2 regions of the Delftia sp. WY8 genome follow, and region 1 is predicted to be linked to the other one. Evidence: predicted binding sites of a transcription regulator. Region 1 holds the regulator's gene; the other holds the start of a gene.
What was found. Region 1 encodes FNR, which switches genes on or off when oxygen is low (the NO sensors DNR and NnrR bind a similar motif). Its sites were predicted from a motif close to TTGATNNNNATCAA; they were not measured.
Positions count from the first base shown of each region.

Region 2: a site for FNR is predicted at 7,673-7,686, ahead of clpB (ATP-dependent chaperone ClpB). Genes of this name have one in related genera too.

Region 1 is NZ_CP049795.1:1,078,192-1,089,419, reverse strand. It holds gene G4D77_RS04885 (heavy metal translocating P-type ATPase) at 1-1,593, shown strand, start outside; gene ccoS (cbb3-type cytochrome oxidase assembly protein CcoS) at 1,596-1,733, shown strand; gene ccoN (cytochrome-c oxidase, cbb3-type subunit I) at 1,797-3,233, shown strand; gene ccoO (cytochrome-c oxidase, cbb3-type subunit II) at 3,253-3,885, shown strand; gene G4D77_RS04865 (cbb3-type cytochrome oxidase subunit 3) at 3,897-4,034, shown strand; gene ccoP (cytochrome-c oxidase, cbb3-type subunit III) at 4,062-4,979, shown strand; gene ccoG (cytochrome c oxidase accessory protein CcoG) at 5,057-6,511, shown strand; gene G4D77_RS04850 (FixH family protein) at 6,569-6,883, shown strand; gene G4D77_RS04845 (hypothetical protein) at 7,065-7,352, shown strand; gene fnr (fumarate/nitrate reduction transcriptional regulator Fnr) at 7,434-8,153, opposite strand; gene hemN (oxygen-independent coproporphyrinogen III oxidase) at 8,315-9,697, shown strand; gene G4D77_RS04830 (sulfite exporter TauE/SafE family protein) at 9,703-10,428, shown strand; gene G4D77_RS04825 (cyclic di-GMP phosphodiesterase) at 10,602-11,228, shown strand, end outside.
Region 2 is NZ_CP049795.1:5,207,798-5,219,025, reverse strand. It holds gene G4D77_RS23985 (tRNA dihydrouridine synthase) at 1-86, opposite strand, end outside; gene G4D77_RS23980 (hypothetical protein) at 315-860, shown strand; gene G4D77_RS23975 (N5-glutamine methyltransferase family protein) at 888-2,099, opposite strand; gene G4D77_RS23970 (GNAT family N-acetyltransferase) at 2,150-2,671, opposite strand; gene G4D77_RS23965 (aldehyde dehydrogenase family protein) at 2,928-4,364, opposite strand; gene G4D77_RS23960 (hypothetical protein) at 4,575-4,934, opposite strand; gene clpB (ATP-dependent chaperone ClpB) at 4,965-7,577, opposite strand; gene G4D77_RS23950 (AraC family transcriptional regulator) at 7,711-8,619, opposite strand; gene G4D77_RS23945 (DMT family transporter) at 8,724-9,584, shown strand; gene moaE (molybdopterin synthase catalytic subunit MoaE) at 9,627-10,088, opposite strand; gene G4D77_RS23935 (hypothetical protein) at 10,188-10,442, shown strand; gene G4D77_RS23930 (hypothetical protein) at 10,451-10,795, shown strand; gene dapA (4-hydroxy-tetrahydrodipicolinate synthase) at 11,080-11,228, shown strand, end outside.

The DNA.
Region 1 (11,228 bases):
ATGAACCGCCTGCCGGATGCCGTGCTGCGCGAGAACGCGGCCGGCCACTTCGAGCGCGTGGCCACGCGCCGCCTGCGTGCCGGCGACCTGGTGCGCGTGCTCAGCGGCGAGGCCTTCCCGGCCGACGGCACCATCGTGCGCGGCCGCACCCATGCCGACGAGGCCCTGCTCACGGGCGAGTCCACGCCCGTGCTGCGTGCCGAGGGCGACAGCGTCACGGCCGGCAGCTACAACCTGGACGCCGTGGTCGATGTGCGCGTGGACGGCGTGGGGGCCGACACGCGCTTCGCCCAGATCGTGGGCCTGATGGAAAGCGCCTCGCTGCAAAAGCCGCGCCTGGCCCAGCTGGCCGACAAGGTGGCGCGGCCCTTCCTGGTCGTGGTGCTGCTGGCCGCGCTGGGCGCTGCCATCTGGTGGTGGCCCACCGATCCCGGCAAGGCCATGATGGTGGCCGTGGCCGTGCTCATCGTCACCTGCCCCTGCGCGCTGTCGCTGGCCACGCCCGTGGCCATGCTCACGGCCGCCGGCACGCTGGCGCGCAGCGGCGTGCTGGTGCGCAACCTGCAGGGCCTGGAAGCGCTGGCCGCTGTGGACACCCTGGTGTTCGACAAGACCGGCACGCTCACACGCGACGGCCTGGCGCTGTCCTCGTTCGAGCCTGCGCGCGGCGAGGATGCCGACGAGGTGCTGGCGCTGGCGGCGCTGCTGGCGCGCCAGTCCATGCACCCGGCCTCGCGCGCCATCGCGCAGGCTGGCGCCCATGCCGCGACGCACTGGAAGCTGGACACCATGCAGGAAGTGGCAGGCCTGGGCCTGGACGCCTGGGTGCAGGGCCCGGGAGGACGCCGCCATCTGCGCCTGGGATCGGCCCTGCATGCGGGCGTGGCGGGCGAGCAGCCCGTGCAGGGCGTGTTGCTGGCCGAGCAGACCGAACAGGGCTGGCATACGCTGGCGCGCTTTGTACTCAGCGAGGACGTGCGGCCCGAAGCCGCCGCCGTCGTGCAGGCGCTCGGGAAGCAGGGCATCGCCGTGATGCTGCTGTCCGGCGACCGCGAGGACGCCGCACGCGCCATGGCGGCGCGCGTGGGCATCACCCAGGCCCACGGCGGCTGCAGCCCGCAGGATAAGCTGGAGCGGCTGCAGCAGGCGCAGGCAGCCGGCCACCATGTGGCCATGGTGGGCGACGGCCTCAACGACGGCCCAGTTTTAGCTGGAGCGCATGTCTCTTTTGCTTTTGGTAGAGCAGTGCCGCTGGCACAATCGCGCGCAGATTTCGTTGTTCTGGGCGACAGCCTGGAACTGGTGCTCCAGGCATGTCTGTTGTCGCGCCGCACACTGCAGGTGGTGCGGCAGAACATGGCCTGGGCTGCCGCTTACAACGCGGTGTCGATTCCACTGGCCCTGGCGGGCTTTATGCCTGCCTGGGTGGCCGGCCTGGGAATGGCACTGAGCTCGCTGCTGGTGGTGCTCAACGCCGCGCGCCTTGCGCGCAGCCTTCCACTGGCCTTGACGAATCACACGGGCACGCCTGCTGCGCCCGCAGCGTCCGTCACCATGCCGACGGGCTCCACCGCAACGGTGGGGAGGTTCTGACTATGGACATTCTCTATTTACTGATCCCGCTGTCGGTGGTGCTTGTGCTCGCCATCCTCGCGGCCCTGTGGTGGGCCGTCTATCGCGGGCAATTCGAGAGCGTGGAACAAGAGGGCGAACGCATTCTTCGGGACGATTGACGTGGGTCAACACGCCCGACAGCGAAGAAAGTAACACTTTGATAGCAATCTAAGGGGTGCACGATGGATAGTTCAAATAACAACGCTGTCTATTACGACGATACCGTCGTAAGGCAGTTCTCTATCATGGCCGTCGTCTGGGGAGTGGTGGGCATGGCTGTCGGGGTGTTGATCGCCTCGCAGCTGGCCTGGCCGGAACTCAACTTCGGCATTCCATGGCTGAGCTACGGACGCCTGCGTCCGCTGCACACGAACGCCGTGATCTTTGCCTTTGGCGGATCGGCGCTGTTCGCAACCAGCTACTACGTGGTGCAGCGCACCTGCCAGACGCGGCTGTTCATGCCCAAGCTGGCCAGCCTGACCTTCTGGGGCTGGCAGATCGTCATTCTCGCCGCCGCGATCAGCCTGCCGCTGGGCTACACCCAGGGCAAGGAGTACGCCGAGCTGGAGTGGCCGATCGACCTGCTGATCGCCGTGACCTGGGTCTCGTATGCCATCGTGTTCTTCGGAACCATCGGCATCCGCAAGGTCCGTCACATCTATGTGGCCAACTGGTTCTTCGGCGCCTTCATCATCGCCGTGGCGCTGCTGCACATCGTCAACAGCGCGGCCATTCCGGCCGGCTGGATGAAGAGCTACTCGGCTTACGCCGGCGTGCAGGACGCCATGGTGCAGTGGTGGTACGGCCATAACGCCGTGGGCTTCTTCCTGACCGCAGGCTTCCTGGGCATGATGTATTACTTCATTCCCAAGCAGGCTGGCCGTCCGGTCTACAGCTACCGCCTGTCCATCGTCCACTTCTGGGCGCTGATCTTCACCTACATGTGGGCGGGTCCTCACCACCTGCACTACACCGCGCTGCCCGACTGGACGCAGTCCGTGGGCATGGTGTTCTCGCTGATCCTGCTGGCTCCCAGCTGGGGCGGCATGATCAACGGCGTGATGACGCTGTCGGGCGCATGGCACAAGCTGCGCGACGACCCCATCCTGCGCTTCCTGATCGTGTCGCTGTCGTTCTACGGCATGTCCACGTTCGAGGGTCCGATGATGTCCATCAAGACCGTCAACGCGCTGTCGCACTACACGGACTGGACCGTGGGCCACGTTCACTCGGGCGCCCTGGGCTGGGTGGGCCTGATCACCATGGGCTCGCTGTACTACCTGATCCCGCGCCTGTTCGGCAAGACCAAGATGCACTCGGTGGGCGCCATCGAGCTGCACTTCTGGATGGCCACCATCGGCATCGTGCTGTACATCGCCGCGATGTGGATCGCCGGTGTGATGCAGGGCCTGATGTGGCGCGCCGTCAATCCCGATGGCACGCTGACCTACACCTTCGTCGAAAGCGTCAAGGCCAGCTATCCGTTCTACGTGATCCGCGTGGCCGGTGGCCTGCTGTACCTGGGCGGCATGCTGGTCATGCTGTGGAACACCTGGAAGACCGCGATCTCCGGCCGTTCCGTGAAGGTGGCCGTGCCTGCCGTCGTGGCCCACGCCTGAGCGTCTAGGAGCATTACTCATGTCCGATCACAACCATAGCGCTCCCAAGAGCTTTTCCCACGAGAAGGTGGAAACCAACAATTTCCTGCTGATCGTGCTGACCCTGCTGGTGGTCGCCGTCGGCGGCCTGGTGGAAATCGTTCCGCTGTTCTTCCAGAAGTCGACCACGGAAGCGGTGGCGGGCCTCAAGCCCTACACGCCGCTGCAGCTGATGGGCCGCGACGTCTATCTGCGCGAGGGCTGCTACAACTGCCACTCGCAGATGATCCGCCCCTTCCGCGCCGAGACCATGCGCTACGGCCACTACTCGGTGGCTGGCGAGTTCGTCTACGACCACCCCTTCCAGTGGGGTTCCAAGCGCACGGGTCCCGACCTGCACCGCGTGGGCGGCAAGTACAGCGACGAATGGCACCGCATCCACCTGAACAACCCGCGCGACGTGGTGCCCGAGTCCAACATGCCTGCCTACTCCTGGCTGGAGAAGAACAAGGTGGATGACACCGTGGTCGCCCAGCACATGAGCGCGCTGCGCAAGGTGGGCGTGCCCTACAGCGACGAGGAAATCAGCGGCGCCGCCGAGCAGGTCAAGGGCAAGACGGAAATGGACGCCGTCATCGCCTACCTGCAGGTGCTGGGCCGTTCGGTCAAGTAAAGGAGAGCGACATGGACATCACCACCATGCGCATCGTGGCCACGCTGGCCTCTCTGGCCTGCTTCATCGGTATCTGGTGGTGGGCGTTCGCCCGCCGCAACCAGGCCCGTTTCGAAGAGGCCGCCCAGCTGCCGTTCGAGCAAGACTGAGTCCCTCCACCAGAACGAGAACTTCCCATGAGCGATTTCGTAAACAACTTCTGGTCGATCTATGTCACGGCGATCACGCTGGGCGGCATCATCGGCTGCCTGCTGCTGCTGTATCTCACCGCACGCAAGAAGGTGGTCCCCTCGGCCGACAACACCACGGGCCACGTCTGGGACGAGGACCTGCGCGAGCTGAACAACCCCATGCCCAAGTGGTGGATGTGGCTGTTCATCATCACCTCGGTGTTCGGCTTCTCCTACCTGGCGGCCTATCCGGGCCTGGGCTCGTTCGCGGGCAAGCTGGGCTGGACGCAGCTGGGCGCCTATGAAAACGAGATGGCCAAGGCCCGCGCGGACCTGGAGCCGCTGTACGCCAAGTTCACGAGCATGAGCACCGAAGACATGGCCAAGGACCCCCAGGCCATGGCCATCGGCGAGCGCCTGTTCATGAACAACTGCGCGCAGTGCCACGGCTCGGATGCACGCGGCGGCAAGAGCTTCCCCAACCTGACCGATGGCGACTGGCTGCATGGCGGCACGCCCGACAAGATCAGGGAAACCATCACGGCGGGCCGCATCGGCATCATGCCGCCCATGGCCGCTGCCGTCGGCACGCCCGACGATGTGCGCAACCTCTCGCACTATGTGCTGAGCCTGTCGGGCAGCCCGCACGACTCGCTCAAGGCTTCGCTGGGCAAGTCCAAGTTCACGGCCTGCGCCGCCTGCCATGGCATGGACGGCAAGGGCAACCAGGCCCTGGGCGCGCCCAACCTGACCGATGACATCTGGCTGCACGGCTGGGGCGAGGCCGCCATCACGGCCATGATCAACAACGGCAAGCACAACGAGATGCCTGCCCAGAAGGACAAGCTGACCGAGGCGCAGATCGCGGTGCTTGCCTCCTATGTCTGGGGCATGTCGCACAAAGACGGCGCAGTCCGTCAATAAGGACAGGGGGCGGCGCTGCGGCGCCGCCTTTTTGCCTTTTGAGTTTTCAGATATTCCAAAAAACCAAGGAACCCACCATGAAGCCCGAGAACGGGGATGATGCCGGGAAGCCTCCCCGCAAAGTCATTCCGATCACGCCTGCCGACCCGGACCCGGGCCAGCTGGTGTCGATGTTCGAGTCCGAGAAGAAGGTCTACCCGCGCTCCATCAGCGGTGTCTTCGCACGCTGGCGATGGGCTCTGGTGTTTCTCACCCAACTGGTTTTCTATGGCCTGCCCTGGCTGGAATGGGGGCAGCGCCAGATGGTGCTGTTCGACCTGGGTGCGCGGCGCTTTTACCTGTTCGGGCTGGTGCTGTACCCGCAGGATTTCATCTACCTGGCGGGCCTGCTGATCATCTCGGCGCTGGCGCTGTTCCTGTTCACGGCCGTGGCCGGTCGCCTGTGGTGCGGCTTTTCCTGCCCGCAGACGGTCTACACCGAAATCTTCATGTGGGTGGAGCGCAAGGTCGAGGGCGACCGCAGCGCGCGCATGCGCCTGGACAAGAACGGCTGGACTTTTGAAAAGCTCTGGAAGAAGTCGCTCAAGCAGTTGCTGTGGATTGCCATTGCCCTGTGGACCGGCTTCACCTTCGTGGGCTACTTCGTGCCCATCCGCGAGCTGGGCGGCGAGCTGCTGGCGCTGCAGGGCAGCTGGCAGGTCTTCTGGGTGCTGTTCTACGGCTTCGCCACCTATGGCAACGCCGGCTACATGCGCGAGCAGGTCTGCAAGTACATGTGCCCCTATGCGCGCTTTCAGAGCGCCATGTTCGACCGCGACACCATGATCGTCAGCTACGACACGGGCCGGGGCGAGCCGCGCGCGCCGCGCACCAAGAAGGTTGACTACAAGGCCCAGGGCCTGGGCGACTGCATCGACTGCAAGATGTGCGTGCAGGTCTGCCCCGTGGGCATCGACATCCGCAACGGCCTGCAGTACGAATGCATAGGCTGCGGTCTGTGCATAGACGCCTGCAATTCCATCATGGACAAGATGGAGTATCCGCGCGGCCTCATCCGGCTGACCACGCAGAACGCCATGGCCGGCATGTGGCGGCGGGCCCAGGTGCTGCGCCGCATCTTCCGTCCGCGCGTACTGGTCTACTCGGCCGTGCTGATCGGCCTGAGCATGGCCATGATCGTGAGCCTGGCGCTGCGCCAGTCGGTCAAGGTCGACGTGATACGCGACCGGGCATCGCTGTCGCGCATCGTCGCGGGCGGCAAGCTGGAAAATGTCTACCGCCTGCAGATCATGAATGCCACCGAGCAGGCCCAGCGCTACCGCATCAGCGCCCATGGCCTCGACGGGCTGGAGCTGGCGTCCGAGCAGGAGGTAGAGGTCGGCCCTGCCGAGACGCGCGGCATTGCGGCGCGGCTGCAGATTCCCTACGGTTCCGCCGAGCCGGGCTCGCACACCGTATTCTTCGATATCGATGCCGTGCATTCAGGCGCGGGACGCGCGTCCGAAAAGGCCGTCTTCCTGGTGCCCCGGTGATATGTCTGGCCGGCGCCGCCCAGGCTGCGCCGGCTGTTTGAAAGAAAGAGGTTATCCATGTCTTCCAGTCCCGCAGTCTCCGCGCCCGCCACGGCCCCTTCGCATCCGGACGCCGGCAAGCCCTGGTGGAAGTTCGCCCATGTCTGGCTCGTGGTGGCCGGCCCGGCCGCCGTCGTGGTGGCTGGCGTGGTCACGGCCGTCATTGCGATCAATGGCGCCGATCCCGTGATCGATCCTGACTATTACCGCAATGGCATCACCATCAACGAGCGTGCCGATGGCGTGCGCGAAGTGCCCAAGAGCCTGGCGCCCGCGGTCACCGGCCGCAACCACGCGGCCACGCCCGCGCAGGACCATCCCACGGACCGCTGAACGCAGGAAAATGCCGTGCACAAGGCCGCAGTCGCGGCCTTTTTGCATGGTGGATGGCATCTCCAGCATGCGCGAGGGCCAAGGGTTTCCTACAGGCAGTGCAGGGTGCGCAGGGCTTGGCACGGTGCGCGGGCGGCGCGCACAATGAAAGCCACCCCTCGACAGCTCAAGGAGATCGCTGATGTTGGCCCAACGCTGGATGTGGATTGCCTGGCCGGCCTTTCTGGCCGCCGCCGTGATGGAGATGCTGGTATTCGCCTTCGTGGACCCGCTGGAGCTGCACTGGCTCGGCGACCTGGGCTGGTCGCGGCAGGGAATCTACACGCTGGCCTTCTTCGCCTTCTGGGGCGTGACCATGCTGTCCAGCCTCATGACCACCATGCTGGGACGCTCCACGCACGATCTCAACGACGGCGTGGTCTCCGAGCCGGACCCAAATCTGGCCATGCAGGGCCTGGGGCGCGATTGAACCTGCGTGCACTGCAATGGCAATGAACAAGGCCCGCGATCGCGGGCCTTGTTCATTGCCGGGGGGCGGGGCCTTGCGGCCTCACTGGCACTGCTGGCTGTTGACGATGCGCTTGAGCGCGTCCGTGTCCAGGATGCGCAGATGGCGCTGGCGCACCTCGATGATGTTTTCTTCGGCAAACTTCGAGAAGGTGCGGCTCACCGTCTCCAGCTTCAGGCCCAGGTAGCTGCCGATTTCCTCGCGCGTCATGCGCAGCACCAGTTCCGACTTGGAAAAGCCCCGGGCGTGCAGGCGCTGCACCAGGTTGAGCACGAAGGCGGCCAGGCGCTCCTCGGCACGCATGCTGCCCAGCAGCAGCATCACGCCGTGCTCGCGCACGATCTCGCGGCTCATGACCTTGTGCACATGGTTTTGCAGGGCCGTGACCTCGCGCGACAGGTCCTCCAGCTTGTCGAAGGGCATGACGCAGACCTCGGCGTCTTCCAGCGCGACCGCATCGCAGGTGTGGTGGTCGTTGACGATGCCATCCAGGCCGATGATCTCGCCGGCCATCTGAAAGCCCGTGACCTGGTCGCGCCCGTCCTCGGTGGCCACGCAGGTCTTGAAGAAGCCCGTGCGGATGGCGTACAGCGAGGTGAAGGACTCACCGTTGCGAAACAGCAGGCCGCCGCGCTTGACCTTGCGGCGCGTGGCCACGATGTCGTCGATGCGCTGCATCTGCTCGGCATCCAGGCCCATGGGCATGCACAGCTCGCGCAGGTTGCAATTGGAACAGGATGCTTTGATGGTCTGAAGGTTCATGGAGTAAACATCAGCGGCGCAGCAGTGCGCCGGCGGTGACCTCGTGGATGGCGATGAGTTGGATCAAATTGTCGCAGCACTGCCGCGAACAACTCTTGATATGAGTCAAGGACGCGGCCAATGGGCTGCGGCACAGTGGACGACATTAGAGGAAAAAACCCATGACCGCTGTCACCCCAGAGCTGCTGCGTCGCTTCGACGTACCGGGGCCCCGATACACCTCGTTCCCCACGGCCGATCGTTTCGTGGAGGCTTTCGGTGCTGAAGACTATATCCTGGCACTTGAACACCGCAAATCGAGTACCGCAGCGCGAGCCATGCCTTTGTCGCTGTATGTGCATGTGCCGTTCTGCGAGTCGCTGTGCTACTACTGCGCCTGCAACAAGATCGTGACGCGCCACCACGATCGCGCTGCCGTCTACCTGGACTACCTGGCGCGCGAGATGGCCTTGCACACGGCCCATTGCGGCAAGGGCCAGGCCGTCAGCCAGTTGCACCTGGGCGGCGGCACGCCCACCTTCTTCTCGGACGATGAGCTGCGCACGCTGATGGCCCTGCTGCGCGAGCATTTCAAGCTGGAGCCGGGCGGCGAATACTCCATCGAGGTCGATCCGCGCACCGTCAGCGTCGAACGCCTGGCCGTGCTCAAGGAGCTGGGCTTCAACCGCCTGAGCTTCGGCGTGCAGGACTTCGACGAACAGGTGCAGATCGCCGTGCACCGCGTGCAGCCGGCCGAGCAGGTGTTCGCGCTGGTGGCAGCGGCACGGCAGCTGGGCTTTGCCTCCATCAACGTGGACCTGATCTACGGCCTGCCCAAGCAGACGCCCGAGTCCTTCGAGCGCACGCTGGCCCAGGTCAATGCGCTGCGGCCCGACCGTATCGCGCTCTATGCCTATGCCCACCTGCCCGAGCGCTTCAAGCCGCAGCGGCGCATCGCGGCCGAGGACCTGCCCCAGGGCGCCGACAAGCTGGCCATGCTCTCGCGCTCCATCGCGGCCTTCATGGACGGCGGCTATGTCTACGTCGGCATGGACCACTTCGCCTTGCCCGAGGACGCGCTGGCCGTGGCCAAGCGCCAGGGCCGGCTGCATCGCAACTTCCAGGGCTACAGCACCCAGCCCGACTGCGACCTGATTGCGCTGGGCGTGTCGGCCATCGGCAAGGTGGGGGCCAGCTACAGCCAGAACGCCAAGACGCTGGAGGAGTACTACGACGCCATCGACGCCGGCCACCTGCCCGTGGTGCGCGGCCTGGCACTGTCGCGCGATGATCTGGTGCGGCGCGCCGTCATCATGGCCATCATGTGCCAGGGCGCCGTGCTGTTCGAGCCCATGGAGCAGGCCTGGCTGCTGGGCTTTCGCGAGTACTTCGCCCCCGAGCTGGCGGCGCTTCAGGACCTGCAGGCCAAGGGGCTGGTGCAGATCAGCGACGAGGGATTCCAGGTCACGCCCATGGGCTGGTACTTCGTGCGTGGCGTGGCCATGCTGTTTGACCGATATCTGCAGGCCGACAAAAACCGGGCGCGGTTTTCGAGGATCATCTAGGCCCCATGCTGTTGTCGCTGCTCTGGACCGCTTTGATCATGGGGCTCGTCGGCGGGCCCCATTGCCTTGCCATGTGCGCCGCGCCCTGCGGCGTGGTCACGGGCGGGGCGGGGCAGGGCACGGTACAGGGTGGTGGGCAGGTGGTCGCCGTCCATGGACTGCAAAGCCGGCTGTGGCTGCGCACGGCGCTGTTCCATGGCGGGCGGCTGGCCGGCTATGCCAGCCTGGGCGCTGCCTCGGCGCTGGCCATGGAAAGCCTGTCCTGGCTCACCAGCCAGACCACGGCGCTGCAGCCGTTCTGGACGCTGACCCATGTCGCCGTGATGGCCTGGGGCCTGGCCATGATGGTGCAGGCCCGCCAGCCCGCCTGGCTGGAGTCTGCGGGCCGCGCCGCCTGGCGGCGCGTGCAGCCCTGGGTGTCCGCCCCTGGCGGCACGCTGGCGGCGGGCTATGCCTGGGCGCTTATGCCCTGCGGACTGCTGTATTCGGCCGTGCTGGTCGCCGCGCTCAGCGGTGGCCCCTTGCAGGGCGCATCGGCCATGGCGGCCTTTGGCGTGGGCAGCGGGCTGTGGCTGGTGGCCGGCCCCTGGCTGTGGCGGCTGGGCCGCCAGCGCCTGAACGGCCTGCGTGCCGAATGGGGCACGCGGCTGGCCGGCCTGATGCTGGTGGGCGTGGCCGTGTGGGCGCTGTGGATGGACCTGATCTACAAGCCCAGTCTCTGGTGCCGATGAACAACAGCGGGGGACAGACTTGGTCCTGAGGGTCGCGGATTGCCTGCAAGGCCCTCAGAACTGGAGATAATGCCCGAATCATCGGCTTACATTTGCCGATTCCTTCAGCCTCGGGGCCGTTGCCGCGCGTGAACCATTCCGTCCTCATCGATATCCGAGACCTCCGTCCGGGCATGTTTGTCCAGCTCGATGTTGGATGGCTGAACCATCCCTTTCCGGTCAGCAGCTTCAAGATCACCTCCAGCGCACAGATCCAGACCCTGAAATCCCTGGGCCTGGAGGCGGTGCGCTGCGTTCCGCACAAAAGCGACGCCTGGCCGGCCGAGGTGCGCACTCCGCCGCCGCAGCCGCTGCCCGCTGTGGCGGCCGCTGCAGCCGAGCCCGCCGAGGAACCCTCACCCGCAGCGCCGCTGCTGCTGTCCGTGCCCAACTGGCGCGGCCGGCTGGAGGACTGCAATGCGCGCTTTCAGAAGGTGGAGCGTGGCTATGTGGCCATCGAAACCACCCTTGCCAGCGCGCCCGAGCAGGCGCGCATGCCCACCGAAGCCCTGGTCGACGGCTGCCTGGCCGAACTGGCCGGCCCGCAGGACGTGGCGATTCACCTCCTGTCCGATGGCGTGGGCAGCAACCAGAGCGTGCATGCCGTCAACGTGACCGTGCTCGGCCTGCTGCTGGGCCGCGCCCTGGGCCTGGAGGCTGCGCTGCTGCGCGACCTGGGCCTGGCGGCGCTGCTGCACGATGCCGGCAAGCCGGTGGCCGGCGCCGAAGGCATGCACGGCCTGGCCCTGGAGTCTTCCGTG
Region 2 (11,228 bases), 2.6 Mb from region 1:
CAGCGGTCCGCACCGCCCACGCGCGTGAGCACATCGCGCAGCACGAAATCAAGCAAGCCCTCCATGGGCGCCAGCAACAGTCTCATCAGCTGTGTTCCGGGGCCTGCAGCCCCGTCTTCCTGTTACAGATCAAACAATATTCCTGCGGCCCGTATTGGCCGCCTGCCCCTTCGAATCGCCCCTCATCAAGGCGGCGGCAGGCGATTGTGCCCTTGCCGCAGCAAGTTGCACCGGACCAGTTGTCATGGCTTTTTCACGCCACGGTCATTCATGTAACGTGCAATCGGGGCTTGTCGGACTCCCCTGCCCCAACCATGCTGCTGCAAAAAACCGCCAAGGCCCTTGAAGAGCTGCAGCCCGGCCGGCGCAGCCTGCCGCTGCGCGAGCGCTCGGTGCTGCTGATGGCCGATGGCCGCACCGAGGAGCAGCTGCAGCAGGTGCTGGGTGCCCAGGCCAGGGAGCTGGTACAGCAGCTGATAGACAGCGGCCATCTTCAGCGCCTGGCCGGCAATGCCATCGAAACATCGCCCCAGCCGCAGCCCCCCGCGATGGCGCCAGCCGCTGCCAGGCAACCCGCTTCACCAGGCCCTGCCGCCACGCTGAATCTGGCCGGCACACGCATGTATCTGTTCGACCTGTGCGAGCGCATGTTCGCCAACCGCCATGAGGACAAGGCCCAGGTGCTGCGCCATCTGCTGCGCGAAGCGCGCGACCTGGCGGCCCTGCAGGCCGCCGCCTTGCAGCTGCTGCAGACCGTGCAGGAGCATGCCGGCAACGAGCGCGCGGATGCGCTGCGCGAGCGGCTGCAGCATCTGCTGCCCCAGCAGGCAAACGAGTCAATGGCAGCGCAAGGCGCCTGACCGGGATGAAAGCGTGGGTGCCGGCGATCAGCGAGGCGCCAGGCGCCACAGCGAGGTGACTTCGGCAGCGCGTGCGGCGTGCAGCGGATCGACAGCGTCCGCAGCCTTCCCATGGCGCGGGCGGATGTCCTCTCGGCCCAGGACCTGCAGGCCAGCGGCCTCGATCCACTCCAGCAATTGCTCGCGCGAGCGCAGTTGCAGATGCTCGGCCAGATCCGACAGGATCAGCCAGCCTTCGCCGCCCGGCAGCAGATGCGCTGCAAGGCCTTGCACAAAGCTGCGCAGCATGCGGCTGCCTTCGTCGTAGACGGCCTGCTCCAGCAGGGAGCTGGCCTTGCCCGGCAACCACGGTGGATTGCAGACCACCAGGGCGGCCCGGCCTTCGGTGAACAGGTCTGCCTTGCGCAGGCTCACGCGCTGCGCCAATCCCAGTCGCTGCAGGTTGTCCTGCGCACAGGCCAGGGCCCGGTCGCTCAGGTCGGTGGCCACCACCTGCCGCACGCCACGGTGCAGCAAGAGAGCGGAAAGCACACCCGTGCCCGTGCCGATATCCCAGACTGCGGCATCGGCCTGCTGGGCTGCGGCCGGCAGGGGCGCCTGCGCCACCAGATCCAGGTACTCGCCGCGCACCGGGGAGAACACGCCGTAGTGCGGATGAATGCTGAACTCCGGCATGCCCGGCACAGCCAGGGCCACGCCCTTCTTGCGCCACTCATGCGCGCCCAGCGCGCCCAGCAGTTCACGCAAGGGAACGATGACGCTGCGCGCACCCTGATCGGCGGGAATGTCGCCCCAGGCCTCGCGGCAGGCCTCGCTCCAGTCCGGGGCGCGGCGCAGGGCGCAATGCCAGCTGGCATCGAGCTCGATCATCACGCTGGACAGAATGCGTGCCCGCTGCGCCAGCGCCTGGCGGTGCAGGTGGAAGGCATGGGGAAAGACAGGCTTGGCGTCTTCCTTGCCGGCCCGCCGATGGCGAGCCTTGGCGGACGTCTCACGTGCAGGCTTGTCCAGGCGGCGGCCCAGCGCCGACAGCAATTGCCTGGCATTCTGGAAATCGCCGCGCCACAGCATCGCCTGGCCTTCGCAGGCCAAGCGGTAGGCGCTGTCGGCAGACAGGCTGTCGTCGGCGATGACGATGCGGCGCGGTGCGGTCATGGTGCTGTCCGCGCGCCACAGCGCTGCCTGCGTGGCCTCGTTCTCCTGCCATTGCAGCAGGGACCAGTTCTGGGAAGAGGACAAGGCCTGCTGCTCCGTGAGTGATTTAGGGGGAAAGCGGGTCGGAGACCCGATCAGTTCAGTGCGCGCTTGAGCCGCACTTCCTCGATCTTGAGACCGCCCACCTGGGCCGTCTTGGCGGTGGACATTTCGCGCTTGAAGCCGGCGAGCTCGTGAAAGCGCAGCGCGCGTTCATTGCGCAGCGGCACCCACGACGTGACATTGGTGCAGCCTTCTTCAAGCAGGCCGTCGCGTGCGGCGTCCCACAGGGCTACGCCCACACCCTGATTCCAGTGGGTAGGTGCAGCATAGATGGCCCAGATTTCACCGGTGGTCTGGCGCGACTTCTCATCGCGCGAGCGGTCGAAGCCGACGAAGCCGACGATCTTGTCGCCATCGATGGCGACCTGAACCTGGGGCTCGCAAAATTCAATGGCTTCGCGCCAATAGGCCTGGCGTTTTTCTACCGACGACATGCTCTTGAGCTGGTCATCGGGAACCAGACCTCGGTAAGCCTCCATGGCGGAAGCAGTATGGATCTGGGCAATCGCTTTTGCATCGCGGAGAGTGGCTGGACGAACCTGGATACTAGACATGGAAAAACCGAAACGAAAACAGGTGAAAATAGAAGGGCGTGATTTTCACCGGAATCGCGCTTTTTGCGTGCATCGAGCCCCTTAGCCATGCACGCAAGTACGGCTGTGCTCGTTTTCTTGCCCTCGGCTATCGGATGTGCTATGTGCTCTTCAAAAAAGAGCAGCTAGTGCATGCAACACAAGGCTCGCCAAGGAATCAGTTGACAATTACTCACGATGCAGGCATGCCCGGCAACACGCCCGATCGAGCCCTTGCTCACAGCCAGCGGCGCATCAGTTCCATGATGCGATCGAACTTCGCACCATAGGGCGGATACAGCATGGCGGCCCCTGACCAGCGCGACTGCACGAACACCGCCTTCTGATGGCTCAGCCGCGCAAAGCCCTGCTCCGAATGATAGGCACCCCAACCGCTGTCGCCCACGCCACCGAAGGGCAGGTTCTCGTGCGCGAAGTGCAGCAGGGTGTCATTGACCGTCACCCCGCCGCTGATGGTGCGTGACAGCACCGCATCACGCACCTTCTCGTCGCGGCCGAACCAGTACAGCGCCAGCGGCCTGGGCCCGGCATTGATGGCCGAGACCACGTCGTCCAGCCTGTCGTAGCTGATCACGGGCAGGATGGGGCCGAAGATCTCCTCCTGCATGAGCTGCATCTGGCTGGTGGCATTGAAGACCAGGGCCGGTGCCATCTGGCGCTCCACGGCATCACCCCAGGCCATGTCCGCCCCCTCCTGGCTGGCGCCGCCGTCCTCCATCCATTCGACATGGGCGCCCATGCCCTGGGCCTGGCGCAGCATCTGCCGCAGGCGGGCCAAGTGGCGCTTGGTGAGGATGGCGGCATAGTCCGGGTTGCCGGCAAAGCGCGGGAACAGCCGCTGCGCGGCGGCGCGAAAGGCCTCGGCGAATTCGGCCTCCTGTCCATGCGGCAGCAGCACGTAGTCGGGGGCAATGCAGGTCTGGCCTGCGTTGACGAGCTTGCCATGTGCGATCTTGAGCGCCGCCTCCTTCAGGTCGCAGTCGGTGGAGACGATGCAGGGCGACTTGCCGCCCAGTTCCAGCGTGGTCGGCGTCAGGTGCGCTGCGGCCGCCTGGGCCACGCGCCGGCCCACGGCCGTCGATCCGGTGAACAGCAAGTGGTCGAAGTGCAGGCCCGAGAACTGCGTGGCCACGCTCACATCGCCTTCGATCACGGCGAACTCCTCGGGCGCAAAGAACTGCCCCACCAGCGCGGCCAGTTGCGCCGACGTGTGCGGCGTGAGTTCGCTGGGCTTGAGCATGACGCGGTTGCCCGCTGCCAGGGCCGTGATGGCAGGCCCCAGCGCCAGCTGCACCGGATAGTTCCACGGGGAGATCACCCCCACCACGCCCAGCGGCTGGCGCTCTATCCACCCCCGGCCCGGCATGAGTATCAGCGGCGTGCGCACCCGCTGGCGCCCCGACCAGCGCGCCAGATGGCGCAGCGTGTGCTTGAGCAGGTTGCGCAGCACGAACAGCTCCACCATCTCGGTCAACCGTGGCGAGCGCATGCCGAAGTCGGCCTGCACTGCGGCAGCCAGCACGGGGCCGTGCTCGTCCAGCAGCTTTTGCATGCGCAGCAGCCTCTCGCGGCGCACCAGCAGCGGCACGTCCACCTGCGCCCGGCTGGCCTGGTACTGAAGTTCGAAGACGCGATGAAGATCCATCTGGGTCATAGGGCTCAATGGTAAGAAGACGCGGCAGACGCTCTCATGCTGCACAGGCCGCCTGCGGGTTGGCTGGATACGGCAGCAAGCAGCCAGAACGGCTCGGAGAAAAAAAAGGGAGCCTTGCACGGGCTCCCGAGGGTTACAGACTATACGGGCCGATATGCGCGGCCTGGGCGCGAAGATGCGCAGGCCGCGTAAAGGCTGCAGCAAGACGCTTCAGGGCTCGCGCACTTCACGGGGCTGAACGTCGGTCACCTCGCCCGCTCCCGGCAGCACGCCTGCGCCTGCACCTGCGCGACGGCCACCGCCTTCAGCCGCGCCGTAGGCGCGCTGCGGGCGCTGGGCCATCCACTCGGAGCCGGAGCGGTAGACGGTCTGCCAGCCAGCCCGCGGGCTCATGCGCATGGCCCAGGGCATGACCGGCTGGCCGGTGAGCCTGGCCCACAGCGCCCGCACGGCCCAGACCAGGGCCAGCAGCGCCGCTGCGGTGAGCAGGCTGACAAAGAAGACCAGGCCCACAAGCATCAGCAGGATGCGAACGGCCCAGCGGGTCAGGGTGGCGACGAAATCGTTCAAAGCAAAGCCTTTCTTGGCTGGCCCGGTGCGTCAGGCGGAGTCTGCCGCATCGAACCGGAATACGCCCGGTTCCTGTACCGGGTCCACATGCACCGCAATCGTGCTCTTGGGCGGGAAGCGCCCTTCGAGCAGCAGTTTCGACAACGGATTCTCGATCCGCTGCTGTATCGCGCGCTTGAGCGGCCGGGCCCCGAAAACGGGATCGAAGCCCACCTTGGCCAGTTCGGCCAGTGCCTGGTCGGACACCTGCAGCGCAAGGTCCATTTTCTCCAAACGCCGCTCCAGCAGCTTGAGCTGAATCCTTGCGATCGACTCGATATTCTTCGCGTCGAGCGCGTGGAACACCACGGTCTCGTCGATGCGGTTGAGGAATTCGGGTCGGAAATGGTTCTTGAGTTCCCCCCAGACCGCGTCTTTCACATCATCGTAATCCTCGCCGACCATGGCCTGGATCAGCAAAGAGCCTATGTTGCTCGTCATCACGATGACCGTATTCTTGAAGTCCACGGTGCGGCCCTGGCCGTCGGTCAGCCGGCCGTCGTCCAGTACCTGCAGCAGCACGTTGAAGACGTCGGGATGGGCCTTCTCCACCTCGTCGAGCAGCAGCACGCTGTAGGGCTTGCGGCGAACGGCCTCGGTCAGGTAGCCGCCTTCCTCGTAGCCCACGTAGCCGGGCGGCGCGCCGATCAGGCGGGCCACGGAATGCTTTTCCATGAACTCGCTCATGTCGATGCGCACCAGATGGTCTTCGCTGTCGAACAGGAAGCCGGCCAGCGCCTTGCACAGCTCGGTCTTGCCCACGCCCGTGGGGCCCAGGAACAGGAAGGAACCGGTGGGCCGGTTGGGATCGGACAGGCCCGAGCGCGAACGGCGGATGGCGTTGGCCACGGCCGAGATGGCCTCGTCCTGGCCGACGACGCGGTCATGCAGCCGGTCTTCCATGCGCAGCAGCTTGTCCTTCTCGCCCTGCATCATCTTGGCCACGGGAATGCCCGTGGCACGGCTGACCACCTCGGCAATCTCCTCGGCGCCCACATGGGTGCGCAGCAATCTGTGGGCGGGCGCACCGCCCTGCCCCTGCTCGCTGGCCTGGGCTTCGTTGAGCTGCTTTTCCAGCGAGGGCAGCTTGCCGTACTGCAGCTCGGCCACCTTGTTGAAGTCGCCCTTGCGCTTGAGCTCGTCGATCTGGATACGGATCTGGTCGATCTCCTTGCGGATCTGCTCGGAGCCCTGGGCGCTGGCCTTCTCGCTCTTCCACACGTCTTCGAGGTCGGCGTACTCGCGCTCCAGGCTGCCGAGTTCTTCCTCGATCAGTTGCAGGCGCTTTTGCGAGGCCTCGTCCTTTTCCTTCTTCATGGCCTCGCGCTCGATCTTGAGCTGGATCATGCGGCGCTCGAGCTTGTCCATGACCTCGGGCTTGGAGTCGATCTCGATCTTGATCTTGGCCGCAGCCTCGTCGATCAGGTCGATGGCCTTGTCGGGCAGGAAGCGGTCGGTGATGTAGCGGTGGCTCAGCTCGGCCGCGGCCACGATGGCCGGGTCGGTGATGTCCACGCCGTGGTGGGCCTCGTAGCGCACCTGCAGGCCGCGCAGGATGGCGATGGTGTCCTCGACCGAGGGCTCCTCGACCAGCACCTTCTGGAAGCGCCGCTCCAGCGCCGCATCCTTTTCGATGTACTTGCGGTATTCATCGAGCGTGGTCGCACCGATGCAGTGCAGCTCGCCGCGCGCCAGGGCCGGCTTGAGCATGTTGCCCGCGTCCATGGCGCCGTCGGCCTTGCCGGCACCGACCATGGTGTGGATCTCGTCGATGAACAGGATGATGCGCCCCTCTTCCTGGGCCACTTCCTTGAGCACGGACTTCAGGCGTTCCTCGAAGTCGCCGCGGTACTTGGCGCCGGCCAGCAGGCCCGCCATGTCCAGCGACAGCACGCGCTTGTTCTTGAGGCTTTCGGGCACCTCGCCGGCCACGATGCGCTGGGCCAGGCCCTCGACAATGGCGGTCTTGCCCACGCCGGGCTCGCCGATGAGCACGGGGTTGTTCTTGCTGCGGCGCTGCAGCACCTGGATGGAGCGGCGGATTTCGTCGTCGCGACCGATCACCGGATCCAGCTTGCCGATGCGCGCGCGCTCGGTCAGGTCCATGGTGTATTTCTTGAGGGCCTCGCGCTGGCCTTCGCCTTCGGCGCTGTCCATGGTCTGGCCGCCGCGCACGGCGTTGATGGCCGACTCCAGGCTGGAGCGCGTCACGCCGCTTTCCTTGAGCAGTTGGCCCGCACGCGTGGAGGCGCCGCTGCTGTCGGTCAGCGCCAGCAGGAACAGCTCGCTGGCAATGAACTGGTCGCCGCGCTTGAGGGCTTCCTTCTCGGTCGCCTGCAGCAGCCGGCCCAGCTCGGAGCCGACCTGCACCTGGTCCTGGTGCTGCACGCGCGGCAGGTCTGCCAGGGCCTTCTCGGCCGCGGCCTGCAGTTGGCCCACGTTGGCGCCGGCGCGCTGCAAGAGCGAGCGCGGACCATCGTCCTGGCGCAGCAGCGCCACGAGCAGGTGCAGGGGTTCGATATTGGATTGGTCACCGCCCAGGGCCAGCGTTTGCGCGTCGGCCAGGGCTTCCTGGAACTTGGTTGTCAGTTTGTCGATTCGCATGGTGTTTCTTTTCGCTCCTGAAACAGGGTCATTGCGATTTATCTGATACCGGCAGGGCAAATTTCAAGCCATGCCCGGCCCGCAAGGACAGACGCTTGCGCCAGATCAAGGCCGGCGAGGCCGGCCATCCTTCTCAAGCATTGCGCTGAAAGATCGAGAACTGCGTAGGCGTAACGCCCAAATGCGCCCGGAAGCTGCGCACCAGGTGGCTGGCGCTGGAAAAGCCGCAATCCAGCGCCAGCTCGGCCAGCGGCGGCACGTTGCGCGCAGACAGGGCGCGCCGTGCCCGGGCCAGGCGCTGCTGCAGCACCCATTCGTGCACCGTGCAGCCCATGCTCTGGCGGAACATGCGCGCGAAATGGAATTCCGAGAGGCAGGCCTGTCTCGCCAGTGCCGGCAGCGACACGGCCTTGGAGTCATGCAGATGCGCCTCGATATGGGCAAGCACCCTGCGCCGCACGGCCGCAGAGAGCCCGCCCAGCGGCCGCTGCAGCGCCTGCACCTGGCGCGGCGTGGCGGACTGCAGCACCAGCCGGTCCACCAGCTGCTGGCCAATGGCATCGGCCGCCAGTTGCTGCTGCGGGTCCTGCCAGTCCAGCTGCATCAGCGCACGGGCACCGGCGTGGAAGGCCTGATCGTCCCCGTAGATCTGCGCACGCAAGGTGCGTGAGCGGGGCTCGGCATCCAGCATTCGGACCACGCGCCCCGCCCAGGCCAGGTCGGACACATACAGGTGCAGGAACTGCACGGGCGAGCGCACCAGCCAGTGCGATTCGTCCTCTGGCGTGAAGATGCAGATGCGCCCCGGCGCCCCCATGGCCTCGGGCCGCGCCTTGAGCTGCGAGCCCTCGCCGCCGGCCAGGTAGACCGACAGCGTGTGGTGGCCTGGCTGGCAGTAGCGCACCTCGTCGTCCACATTGGCCCAGACGGCCAGCTCCACCCCCTCGCTCAGGCGCACGCGCCGCTGCAGCCGGGCCTTGGAGCGTGACAGCACCTGGCACAGGTGGCTGGAGGGCAGCTCGGGCAGCGGCGTGGGCGTCATGGCAGCGATTGTGGTCCCGCAGCCATACCGACGCATGGCGCCAGGCCATCAAACCGCAGGAATCTGCCATGCCCGCCCAGCCTGCGGCGCCATCATCACCGGCCATGACTGCCACCCTCTATGCCCTGGTCGTGCTGATCTGGGGTTCGACCTGGATCGCCCTGAAGCTGCAGCTGGGCGCCGTGCCCGTGGAGCTGTCCATTGCCTACCGCTTTGCGCTGGCCGCCGTGCTGATGTTCGCCTGGCTGGCCTGGTCGCGCCAGCTGCGCGTGCCCCGCGGCCCGGCGCTGCCGCGCGTGCTGGCCCAGGGCCTGTGCCTGTTCAGCTTCAACTTCGTGTGCTTCATGCATGCCAGCGAGACGCTGGCCAGCGGCCTGGCCGCCGTGGTGTTCTCCAGCGCCAATCTCTGGAACGCGCTGCTGGCGCGCATCATCCACGGCCGCAGGCTGGCGCCCCATGTGCTGGCCGGCAGCCTCTTCGGCCTTGCAGGCCTGGTGGCGCTGTTCTGGCCCGAGCTGCGAGAAGGCCGGCATGCCAGCCTGCCCGGCCTGGGCTGGGCCGTGCTGGGCACGCTGTGCTTTTCCTGCGGGAACATGCTGTCGGCCTCGCTGCAGTCCATGGGCTGGCGGCCGGCCCAGACCAATGCCTGGGGCATGCTGGCCGGCACGCTGCTGCTGACAGGCTATGCGCTGGTGGCAGGCCTGCCCTGGCGCTTCGATGCCAGCTGGACCTATGTGGGCTCCTGGCTGTACCTGGCCATTCCGGGCTCGGTGATCGCGTTCACGGCCTACCTGACCCTGGTCGGGCGCCTGGGCCCCGAGAAGGCGGCCTATGCGACGGTGCTGTTCCCCATCGTTGCGCTCAGTATCTCGGCACTTTTCGAAGGCTATGTGTGGACGCCGCTGGCCGTGGGTGGCCTGCTGCTGGTGATGTTCGGCAACCTGCTGGTGTTCCGGCCGCCGTAATGGTTGCGGGGTGCCGCACTGCGCAGGGCCTGAAGCGTCAGCTCACTGGCGCCAGCGCGCCAGCGCCTCTTCGTCGCTGACGCGCGCATCCACCCAGCGCGCGCCCTCGGGCGTCTGTTCCTTTTTCCAGAAAGGCGCCAGCGACTTGAGGTAGTCCATGATGTATTCGCAGGCTTGGAAGGCCATGCCCCGGTGCGATGCGGTGACGGCCACGAGCACGATCTGGTCCATGGGCTGCAACGGGCCGATGCGGTGGATGACGCGCGCGCCATGGATGCCGAAGCGCTGCACGGCCTCGTCGATGATGGCCTCGATGGATTTCTCGGTCATGCCCGGGTAGTGCTCCAGCTCCATGCTGGCCACGGTGGCGCCCTCGTTGCGGTCGCGCACGGTGCCGATGAAGCTGCAGACCGCCCCCACGCGGGCGTCGCCGGAGCGCAGGGCGGCGAGTTCGGCCGATACGTCGAAATCCTCGGTCTGGATGGATACACGGGCTGCTTGCATGCCCGCATTGTCGCAGGCCGGTGACGCGCCAGAAGGCGATGAACGCGGTAGCATTGCCCTCCCCCGCCCCCAGCGCTTTTTTGCTGCGGCGGGCCACGCATGGCCACACTCACGATCACCACCCCCGAATACACGCTCTATCCCTCGCCGCGCAACGAGCAGCGCGTGGTCTACGAGCACCAGCTGTTCGTGCCCCATCCCTACACCATCATCCACCTGCCCGACTACGGCTTTCGCGGCAAGGCCACGCTGTTTGCAGCCCACCGGCTGGGCGACGGCAAGATGGGCCAGCTGGTGAGCTGCGAGCTGGCCGAAGACATCGCACGCTTCGAACGCCTGTTCGAACCCGATTGAGGCGCGCCATGGACGAGACCAGCCAGATACAGCCGCCGCCGAGCTTTGCCGCCCTGTATGCCGACCGGCACGGCCGGCTCAAGGCATCCATTGCAGACGTGGTCGGACGTTATGAACTGTGCGAGGACCTGGCCAGCCACCTGGTCGAGCAGGCACAGACGCTTTACCACTCGGGCAATTCTTCGGAGCAAGGCGTGCTGCTGGGCATGCACGCCGGCCTGGCTGCCGAAGGCTCCATCGTCAGCCCCGGCGAGGCACGCTGGATCGTGCAGCGCCTGGCCGAGCTGCTGGAGTGGCAGGCACCGCTGCTGCCCGATGCATCACCCCCTACCGGCGCCGAAGGCGCAGCCTGAAGGCCACCACCGAGGCGCTCAGGCGCGCTACACTGCGCGCCATGCCTGCCATCTTTGCCTTCCCCACATGCCACGGCGATGCCGTGTGCCTGTGCCTGGGCAAAGCCTGCAAACCCCAGCTCGTCTGACCGGAGCTGAGGTTCCGTCCAGATGAGCGACGGAACCGGCCCGGCAGCCTCCATCTCCCCTTCCCGCATCCCTTCAGGCGCCTGCCTTTCCGCCCTCGGTCTGGCCGGTGGCTGCGTCCGGTCGTTCATTGTTTGAATCACCCGAAGGGATCTTCCATGTCTTTGCCTTCCACCACCTCGCCACAAGCCCGATTCCAGGGGCTGTGGCTTCCGCTGGTCACGCCCTTTCTTCCTGGAGATGAGGCGGCGGTGGACCACGGGGCGCTGCGCGCCCTGGTGCAGCACTACAACGCCAGCGGCATCGC